DNA from 3 places in the Gloeomargarita sp. genome. Region 3 is predicted to be linked to each of the others. Evidence: riboswitches for the same ligand, from Rfam matches in the RefSeq annotation. Region 3 holds a riboswitch; each other region holds the start of a gene.
What was found. Region 3 has a riboswitch for cobalamin ahead of metE (5-methyltetrahydropteroyltriglutamate--homocysteine S-methyltransferase). Riboswitches for the same ligand answer to the same signal wherever they lie in the genome.
Positions count from the first base shown of each region.

Region 1 (3,272 bases), on a different contig from region 3:
AGGCGCTTTGCTGGCGGAGGATTTTTAACCGAAATTTAACCAAACATTAACCATCAGGGGGCGACAAAGTTCTTATATTGAGGTACGGGCTTGTTTGCACCGAGCCATCAGGTGTGAGGGAAACCTTCGTTTGTTGTATAGAGCCGTTGCAAGGAGTCGGTTATGGGGACATCGAGTGCCATTCCAGACCATGAGGTGGTCTTACACGCGACTGTGAATGCCTTTTACTACGGGAATTTTCTGGCACTCCGCAACGTTGACCTGAAAATTCGGCGCAACCGGATTACGGCGTTTATTGGGCCGTCCGGATGTGGTAAAAGTACGCTTTTGCGCTGTTTTAACCGGCTGAATGATTTTATTAAGGGGGCGCGGCTGGAGGGGCAAATTTTGTTCAATGGCAAGAATATCTACGACCGGTCGGTGGACCCGGTGACCCTACGGCGTCGCATCGGCATGGTGTTCCAAAAACCCAATCCCTTTGCCAAGAGTATTTATGAGAATATTGCCTTTGGGCCGCGCATCAACGGCTACAAGGGGGATATGGACGAGTTGGTGGAACGGGCGTTGCGGCAGGCGGCGCTGTGGGATGAGGTGAAAGACAAGCTCAAAAAACCGGGGACGGCGCTTTCTGGCGGGCAACAGCAGCGCTTGTGTATTGCGCGGGCGGTGGCGGTGCAACCGGAAGTGATTTTGATGGACGAACCCTGTTCGGCCCTCGACCCAATTTCTACGCGGCGGATCGAAGACCTGATGCAGGAGTTGCGGGATTCGTACACGATTGTGATCGTGACCCACAACATGCAGCAGGCGTCGCGGGTGTCGGATATGACGGCCTTTTTCAATGTGGAGATGAAAGAAGGCAGCCGCACGGGGCAGTTGGTGGAGTACGACCTGACGGCCAAAATTTTCCAGCAGCCCAGCCAGGAGGCAACCCAAGCCTACGTGGGGGGACGTTTCGGTTGAGCGCCTCCGCTTTACAATAGAAGAGCTGCGCTTTGGTTGGGTTGCCTATGGTGGCAACGGTTGCCCCGACCGCTGACCCTTTGGTGATTGGCGGCAAGGTGTTTCACTCCCGTTTGTTTGTAGGTACCGGTCGCTATCGCACGTTGGCGGAGATGCAGGCCAGTGTTGCCGCCAGTGGCTGTGAGATGGTGACGGTGGCGGTGCGGCGGGTGCAGGCCCAGGCAGCAGGGCATGTGGGGTTGGTGGAGGCCCTCGACTGGCGGAAGCTGTGGTTGTTGCCCAATACGGCGGGCTGTCGCACGGCAGAGGAGGCGGTGCGGGTGGCGCGTCTGGGCCGGGAAATGGCCAAGGTGTTGGGGCAGGAGGAGAACAATTTTGTCAAGTTGGAGGTGATTCCCGATACCCGCTATTTGCTCCCGGACCCGGTGGGTACGCTCCGCGCGGCGGAGCAGTTGGTGAAAGAGGGGTTTACCGTGTTGCCCTACATCAATGCGGACCCGGTGTTGGCGCAGCAGTTGGAGGCAGTAGGCTGTGCGACGGTGATGCCCTTGGGGTCGCCGATTGGGTCGGGGCAGGGGCTACGCAACGCCAGCAATATCGCCATCATCATTGCCCAGGCCAAGGTGCCGGTGGTGGTGGATGCGGGCATTGGTACCCCCAGCGAGGCGGCGCAGGCGATGGAAATGGGGGCGCAGGCGGTGTTGGTGAATACGGCAATTGCCCAGGCGCAGGACCCTCCCCGGATGGCTGAGGCGATGGCGTTGGCGGTCAAAGCAGGGCGCTTGGCCTATCGGGCCGGCCGGATACCGGTGCAGTCCTATGCCACGCCCAGTTCGCCGGTGGACCAACAGGTGGTCTGAGGGATTTACGAATATTCACATCCACAGCCAGCCAGGGGATGCTAGGTTAATAAAGCCGCCGGTTCCGTTGGGGGTCAGCCAACGGATGTAAAGGGGAAAGTACGGTGAGAATCCGTCGCTGTCCCGCAACTGTGATGGGGTCGCGCGCCCCTCAGTCAGGATGCCCGCCGGGGGTGTGTCACGTCAACCAATCTGCGAGGTACGGATTGATGCGAATCGGGAAGGCTTGGCGCCTGGCGTTGCTGGCCGGGCTAACGGTTTATCTGGTGGGAGGCGCAGCCCAACCAGCGCAGGCCATGCACATTATGGAAGGGTATTTGCCGCCGGGCTGGGCAATTTTTTGGTGGGTGGTTTTTTTGCCGTTTTTGGTCTGGGGAGGTTACGCCCTGGAGCGGATCACCCGGCAAGTCCCGGAGACTAAGTTGCTGTTGGCTTTGGCCGGAGCGTTTGCGTTTGGGTTGTCGGCGTTGAAATTGCCTTCGGTCACAGGGAGTTGTTCCCATCCAACGGGGATGGGGTTGGGGGCGATCCTGTTTGGCCCTGGCGTGATGGCAGTACTGGGGGGGCTGGTGTTGCTGTTCCAGGCACTGTTGTTGGCGCACGGGGGACTGACGACGCTGGGCGCTAATGGGGTGGCAATGGCTGTGGTGGGGCCGTTGGTGGCCGCTGGGGTGTATCGCGTTGTGATGCGGTTGTCCCGACGGCAACGGCTGGCAGTCTTTTTGGCAGCGGCCTTGGCGGACTTAGTGACTTATGTGGTGACTTCGGTGCAGTTGGCGCTGGCGTTTCCGGTGGGGGGATTCGGTGCTGCCTTTGCCAAATTTGCTGCGATTTTTGCCCTGACCCAGGTGCCTTTGGCCGTGAGCGAGGGTTTGCTGACGGTGCTGGTGTGGAATTGGCTCCAGACCTATAGCCGCTCGGAGTTGGCGTCTTTGGCGTTACGTGAAGAAGGAGCGTGAGGACGATGCAGGGTTCTCCCAAATCAACGGCGGGGCAGAACGGGCTGTTGTTGGTGGGGGTGGTGGCGCTGGTGGTACTGCCCTTGTTGATCGCCCGCCAGAGCAGTTTTGAGGGTGCCGATGCGCTGGCTACCCAAGCCATCGAAGCGCTGCAACCGGATTACCAGCCCTGGGTGCAACCGGTTTTAGAACCGGCCAGTGGGGAATTGGAATCGCTCCTGTTTGCGGTGCAGGCGGGGTTGGGCGCTGGCATGCTCGGCTATGTGGTGGGGCGGTATCAGGAGCGGTCCCAGCACCGGGATTCCCCTTAATTGCGCGGGCTGACGAGGGTGGGGCGGGTGGTCAGGAATGCACCATCATCTGGATATTTATGCCTATACCAATGCCCTGCGCCCCTTGCCGCCGACGCAGAAGGTGGGGTTTGCGCTGGGGATGTTGACCCTGGCGTTGGTGGGGCAGCCGCTGACCCAGGGGTTAATCGGGCTGTGGA
Region 1 covers NZ_JBRCEP010000086.1:4,759-8,030, forward strand. Annotated here, with positions in the region: gene ACWISF_RS09235 (hypothetical protein) at 1-28, shown strand, start outside; gene pstB (phosphate ABC transporter ATP-binding protein PstB) at 163-963, shown strand; gene ACWISF_RS09245 (thiazole synthase) at 1,011-1,823, shown strand; cobalamin riboswitch at 1,866-2,009, shown strand; gene ACWISF_RS09250 (energy-coupling factor ABC transporter permease) at 2,033-2,782, shown strand; gene ACWISF_RS09255 (energy-coupling factor ABC transporter substrate-binding protein) at 2,788-3,093, shown strand; gene cbiQ (cobalt ECF transporter T component CbiQ) at 3,131-3,272, shown strand, end outside.
Region 1: another riboswitch for cobalamin. It lies ahead of ACWISF_RS09250 (energy-coupling factor ABC transporter permease); the one in region 3 lies ahead of metE (5-methyltetrahydropteroyltriglutamate--homocysteine S-methyltransferase).

Region 2 (3,272 bases), on a different contig from region 3:
CATCCGGGTCGCTGGCAAAGGTCTGCCACTGGGATACCGCCCGTTCCCAATCCACCGGCGCATAGGGACGCCCTTGCACATAAGCATAGGTCACCGCATCCGGGTTGACGTAGCCACAGCGCGCCCCCCCCTCAATCGACATATTGCAAACCGTCATGCGCTCTTCCATATTAAAGCGGGCAATGGTACTGCCGGTGTACTCATAGGCGTAGCCTACCCCCGCCTTTACCCCCAAGGTGCGAATAATGTGTAAAATCACATCCTTGGCATACACCCCCGGCGCCAACTCCCCATCCACCTGAATCTTGCGCACCTTGAGCCGGGAAATCGCCAAGGTCTGGGTGGCCAACACATCCCGCACCTGCGACGTGCCAATCCCCAGGGCAATCGCCCCAAATGCCCCGTGCGTCGAAGTGTGGCTATCCCCACAGGCAATGGTCATCCCCGGTTGGGTCAACCCCAACTCCGGCGCGATCACATGGACAATCCCCTGGTTACCCGAACCAATGTTATACAACTTAATGCCAAATTCCTGACAATTGCGTTCCAAGGTGGCGATCATTTCCTCGGCCAGGGGGTCAAGAAAGGGGCGTTGCTGGTTATCCGTCGGGACAATGTGGTCCACCGTGGCCACCGTGCGCTCCGGGAAGAGCACCGGCAGTCCCCGCTCCCGCAGCATGGCAAACGCCTGGGGACTGGTCACCTCGTGAATCAAATGCAGCGCGATAAACAACTGGGTCTGGCCGTCCGGCAAAACCGCCACCTGATGCCGTTCCCAAACCTTATCAAACAGGGTGCCCCGACTCATGCCCCAACTTACATCCTTAGGAATCCCGACGCCATTGGTTTATTTTAGGGTCAAACCGCCAGATGCGGGGGTAGTGTTTTTGCCAGCGCCAGCAGCACCAATCCCACATGTGTTGCAATCGTGCCTGCCAGGGAGCCGGACGGGTCATCTGGGCGACCTCGTGGTTGTACGCATCCCGCCGTTCGGACAATTGCCCCGGCTGCCGTTTGAAGCCCCCCAAGTAGCTGCTGACCACCTGCAATTCGGTCTGTGCGGCCAACTGCATCCACAGCCAATAATCCCCCGCATAACGCCAGGATTTTAACCGTTCTAAATCCAGATGGCGATGCACTGTTTGGGTCCAAAACGTAGATTCTTGTTGCACCCGACACCAGGCCCGGTTGTACAACCCATAAGCAAACAATTCCCGCCGGTAGGGGTAGGGCAAATCCACATGAATTACCTGCGACCGTGGGTTGTAGATCACCCGATAGCCGGTCAACCAATCTACCTGCCCGGTTTGCACAATTTCGGCGACGACGGCAAAGGCTTGGGGATAATAAAAATCCCCCGCATTCAGATAGGCAATGACATCGCCGCTGACTTGGGCCAATCCCTGCGCCAGGGCATCGTACATCCCCTGGTCCGGGGCCGAATGGATGTGCACACCGGGGTGGTTGTAGGTTTTGAGGAGGGCCAACGTGTGATCCGTCGAACCCCCGTCCATGACCCAGTATTCCAGGGTCACCTGCCCGGAGCGCACCGCCGTTTGCTGCAAGACCGAATCCAGCGTCTCGGCCAAATAGGGAGCGGCGTTGTAGCAGGGGGTGACAATGGAAAATTTCATCTGGCACGGGAGCCCATTCTGCATTAAAGTATAGGAGCCGGTTGGTTGGGGGACCAGCCCAACCAGGTAACGGGGAAAGTGCGGTGCAAATCCGCCGCTGTCCCGCAACTGTGAAGGAACGCTGTTCCGCAGCCAGGATGCCCGCCGGTGGATGGTCAATCTGCGAGGTACAGATGCACCCATTGCTGCTATTTACGCCCGCACCGGGCTAATTCCCAGCACCCTACCGTTTTGGGGGCAGGAAGGGTCTGCCTTCCGCGGGAAACGTTTTGGGGGTGTGCATGCCCTTGGGTTGATGTTCATGATTTTGAGGTGAAAGGATGGCTCATTCTACGCTATTTGTCTGCACGACGTGTGGCAGTACCTGGCAAGACGGCAAACGCATTGGTACCAGCGCGGGCGAATTGCTGCTCCAGGATTTGCAGGTAGCCCTGGCAGAAAGCGGCGCGCAACTCCAAGCGGTCAAATGTCTGAGCGCCTGTCTGAATTCCTGCGCCGTCGCCATCAGTGCGCCTGGGAAATTCGCCTACCTATTCGGCCAACTACCTGCGAAAGAGAACCGTTCGGAAACCGTCGCCGCCCTGGTGCAATTTGCCCAATGCCATCAGGACAAAACCGATGGATTTATCCCCTACGCCGAACGCCCGGAACTCCTGAAAAATCGGGTTTTGGGCCGCATTCCCCCCCTGGGTATTTGAGGCGTTTTACCCATGCGGAAAGTTCCTGTGACGGTGATTACCGGGTTTTTGGGGGCCGGGAAGACGACCCTGGTGCGCCACCTGTTGCAATCGCCCCAAAGTGCCGGTTTGGCCATCGTGGTCAATGAATTCGGCGAGGTGGGAATTGACGGCTCCCTGCTGCAAGACGGTTGCGATACGCCGGTGGTGGAACTGACCAACGGTTGCCTGTGCTGTACGGTGCAGGAGGATTTTCTCCCCACCATGCGGCTGTTGCTGGAACGCCCTACCCCGCCCAAGGCCATCGTGATTGAAACTTCCGGGCTGGCTTTGCCCAAACCCCTGGTGCAGGCCTTCAACTGGCCGGACATCCGCACCCGCACCACCGTTGATGGGGTGATTACGCTCGTGGACGGGGAGAGCCTAATTACCGGGCAATTGTCCCGCTACTATACCAACGGTGTACCGCTAACGGCCCACGAGACCCCCTTGGCCGAATTGCTTGCGGATCAGTTGGCCTGTGCGGATTTAGTCCTGCTGAACAAGACCGACACCCTCACGCCGGACCAGCAAGCGCAATTGCTGGCCTGGTTACGCACCCAGGTCCGTCCGGGGGTGAAGGTGCTGCCCTGCGCCTATGGCCAGGTGCCGGTGGCGATTCTCCTGGGCCAAAACCTGGCGGTGGAAACCGTCGTGGACCAACGCCCCAGCCATCACGACGCCGCACACGACGCGGACGACCACGACCTGACCATCCGGGCGGTGGTGTTAACCGGCGGGGAGATTGCCCAGCCGGAAGTGCTCAGCCAACGGTTGCAAGCCCTCACCGAGCAACACGAAATCTATCGCGCCAAGGGATGGGCCGCCGTGACCGGCAAACCCCTGCGGTTGGTCATTCAAGGCGTAGGTCGCCGTCTCCACACCTACTACGACCGCCCCTGGCAACCCACAGAACCCCGGC
Region 2 covers NZ_JBRCEP010000064.1:20,156-23,427, forward strand. Annotated here, with positions in the region: gene leuC (3-isopropylmalate dehydratase large subunit) at 1-808, opposite strand, end outside; gene ACWISF_RS07000 (glycosyltransferase) at 825-1,634, opposite strand; cobalamin riboswitch at 1,656-1,797, shown strand; gene ACWISF_RS07005 (DUF1636 domain-containing protein) at 1,955-2,332, shown strand; gene cobW (cobalamin biosynthesis protein CobW) at 2,345-3,272, shown strand, end outside.
Region 2: another riboswitch for cobalamin. It lies ahead of ACWISF_RS07005 (DUF1636 domain-containing protein); the one in region 3 lies ahead of metE (5-methyltetrahydropteroyltriglutamate--homocysteine S-methyltransferase).

Region 3 (3,272 bases):
ACCAAAATCACCCAGGTCGGGAACCGCCCCCAGCGATAGAGCCACCCCGTTTGCACCAACTGCAACAGCAGGGCCAGGGCGCCCCCCACCAAACCCATCACCTCCCACAAAGGCAGGGGCATTCCCACCAGCTGGGCCGTCATAACTCCCAAAATGCCGCCCACCACGGGACTCAACAGCACTTGCAACGGTTGGGTCAGACGCACCCCCCAGGGATGCACCAGCGCCAGCAATTCCCACAGCGTCCAACTGCTGAGCACCCCCAAGGTCACCGCCGGGGGAAACTGGCCCAAGACCGGCACCTGTTCCCAACCCGCCTCCCGCCGCAAAATCAACACCAAAAGTAAGGGCATCGCCAAACGGAAGCCCCCTGCCGCTGCCGCCGCCAAGACGGCTAGTATTGACATCATGGGCTTTGCCTTGGAAACCAGTCCATCACCAAGTACGTCACCGCAACCGGCCAACCATCGCCCCGGTCTCTGTTGGCCCCCTGTTGTCTGGGCGGTGTGCTTATTCTAAAATAACGAAATGGCCGGGAATCGGGTTCCCAGGATACATCCCCCCTGACGGCAAAGTAGGAAATGCCCCAAAACCATGCCACCCCGACGCTTGGCCGCTTTTAGGGGAAATCCATCACCTCAGCCGCTGGCGCGGAAGTATGTACTTTTGCTAAGTTCAGCCCTGCTGCGCCTTGGGGACGTGTTAAGTTCAAAGGCAGTTCGGTTCTAACGGGGATCAGCCGTTAGAGGTAACGGGGAAAGTCCGGTGCGAATCCGGCGCTGTCCCGCAGCTGTGAGGGGAAGTTCCCTAAGTCAGAATGCCCGCCGAGCGGTAAACCCAGGACATACATCATCTGCGAGGTACGGATGAAGAAGAATTTGGGCTGTCGGTTTTGGCGCAAAATTTTGAGGTTGTAGCGTCCTTTGGTGCCTGTTGCGGGGTATGGGTTGGCGTGATGCTTCCCGGAGGGGGGCCACTGCCTATCTCATATCGGCGCTGAACGTACCCCAATGAATTTGTGGCTTGGACAGGTGCGGGACGGAACCTGATTTATTTTCGCTGTACTGAGTTTTAGGACCATAGACCATGACATTGGCTACGGCAACGTTGGGCTATCCCCGCATTGGGAAACAGCGCGAACTCAAAAAGGCGCTGGAAGCCTTCTGGAGTCAAAAAGTCGATGAAGCCACCCTCTGGCAAACGGCGCACCAGATCATGGTGGCCAATTGGCACACCCAAAAGAATGCCGGAATTGACCACATCGGCATCGGGGACATGTCGCTTTATGATTGGGTGTTGGATTGGATTGTGCGTTTGGGGTTGATTCCCCGGCGGTTTGCGCATTTAACGGGACTTGAGCAGTACTTTGCGATGGCGCGGGGCCAAGCGGGGATTCCTGCCCTGGAAATGACCAAGTGGTTCGATACCAATTACCACTACCTGGTGCCGGAACTGGCCGCCGATATGGAACCCCAGCCGAATTTTGCCGATTTTTTGGCGGTGGTGGACCAGGCCCAAACGGTGCTTGGGGCGCGGGCGGTTCCCATGGTGCTCAGCCCGGTTACCCTAGTGTGTCTTAGTCGCAGCGAGGGAGATGTGCTGGCGCATGTGCAGCGTTTACTGCCGGTGTACCGGGAATTGTTGACCCAGCTTGCCGCCCGGGGCATTGGGGAAGTGCAGTTTCATGAACCCATTTTGGTGACCAGCCAAGGGGCAGGGTTGCGTGAAGCAATTGAGACTACTTATACCTATCTGGCTGCTGTGGGGGTTCCCATTCACGTCATGACCTACTTTGACGATCTGGGGGAGACCTACCCTTGGGTGGTAGCCTTGCCGGTGGCAGGCATTGGTTTGGACTTCACCAGGGGCAGAAATTTGGAGTTACTGCAAACCTACGGTTTCCCTAGCGATAAGACTTTGGGCGTGGGTTTGGTAGATGGGCGCAACATCTGGAAAATCCGCCCCCGGCGGGTACTCCCTCTTTTGGAGGCCATTCAAAAAGTCACCGGCAATCTGCGGATTCAGCCCTCATGTTCCTTGCAATTTGTCCCTTACGATGCCCAGCGGGAAACCCATTTACCGGAACCGCTGCGCCAAGTGTTGAGTTTCGCCGACCAGAAGCTCGAAGAAGTAACCTTGCTGGCGCATTTGGGCGCCGATCCAGCCGAGAACCTTGCATCCCTAGAGGCGCAATGGCAGGCCTTTGCCCAGTTCAGTCCGGCCAATCCCACGGTGCGGGAGCGGCTGCGTCAGGTGACCCCCCAGACCCTAGAACGTGCCCTACCCTACGCGCAACGCCGCCCCCTGCAACCCCAACTGCCGCTTTTGCCCACCACCACCATTGGTTCTTTTCCCCAAACCCCAGAAGTGCGCCAACTGCGGGTCAAGCTCAAGCGGGGGGAAATCACCCAGGCCCAATACGAAGCGGCGATCGATGCGGAAATTGCCCGGTGCATTCGCTGCCAGGAAGAGGTGGGCTTGGATGTGTTGGTGCATGGGGAATTTGAACGCACGGACATGGTGGAGTTTTTTGGGCAACAACTCACCGGGTTTGCCTTTACCGAGCATGGCTGGGTGCAAAGCTACGGCAGTCGCTGTGTGCGTCCCCCGATTATTTACGGCGATGTGGCGCGGCCTCAGCCGATGACGGTGCGGGAGTTTCGGGTCGCCCAATCCCTCACCCAGAAAATGGTCAAGGGGATGCTCACCGGCCCGGTCACCATGATTAATTGGTCGTTTCCGCGGGATGACCTCTCGCGGCAAGAGCAGGCGATGCAGATTGCCCTGGCCTTGCGGGATGAGGTGGCGGATTTGGAGGCGGCAGGCGCCAAAATGATCCAAATTGATGAACCGGCCCTGCGGGAAGGGTTGCCCCTCAAGCGAGAGCGGTGGGAGGAATACCTGTCTTGGGCGGTGGCGGCCTTTCGGTTAGCCGCAGGGGTCGCCAAGCCAGAAACCCAAATTCATACCCATATGTGCTACTCGGAATTTGGGGACATCATGCCCCACATCGAGCGGTTAGATGCGGATGTGCTGTCTATTGAAAATAGCCGGAGCAACAACGCCACCCTGCGGCAAATTAGCGAGGCGGGCTACACGCGCCAGGTGGGAAACGGGGTTTACGATGTCCACAGCCCGGTCGTGCCCACCGTAGCACAAATCCTACAGCAACTGAAAACCGGCATTGCCCACCTACCGATCCAGCAAATTTGGGTGAATCCCGATTGTGGCCTGAAAACCCGCCGTTGGGAGGAGGTGATCCCGGCTTTGCG
Region 3 covers NZ_JBRCEP010000058.1:3,754-7,025, forward strand. Annotated here, with positions in the region: gene ACWISF_RS06410 (DUF4126 domain-containing protein) at 1-410, opposite strand, end outside; cobalamin riboswitch at 704-843, shown strand; gene metE (5-methyltetrahydropteroyltriglutamate--homocysteine S-methyltransferase) at 1,087-3,272, shown strand, end outside.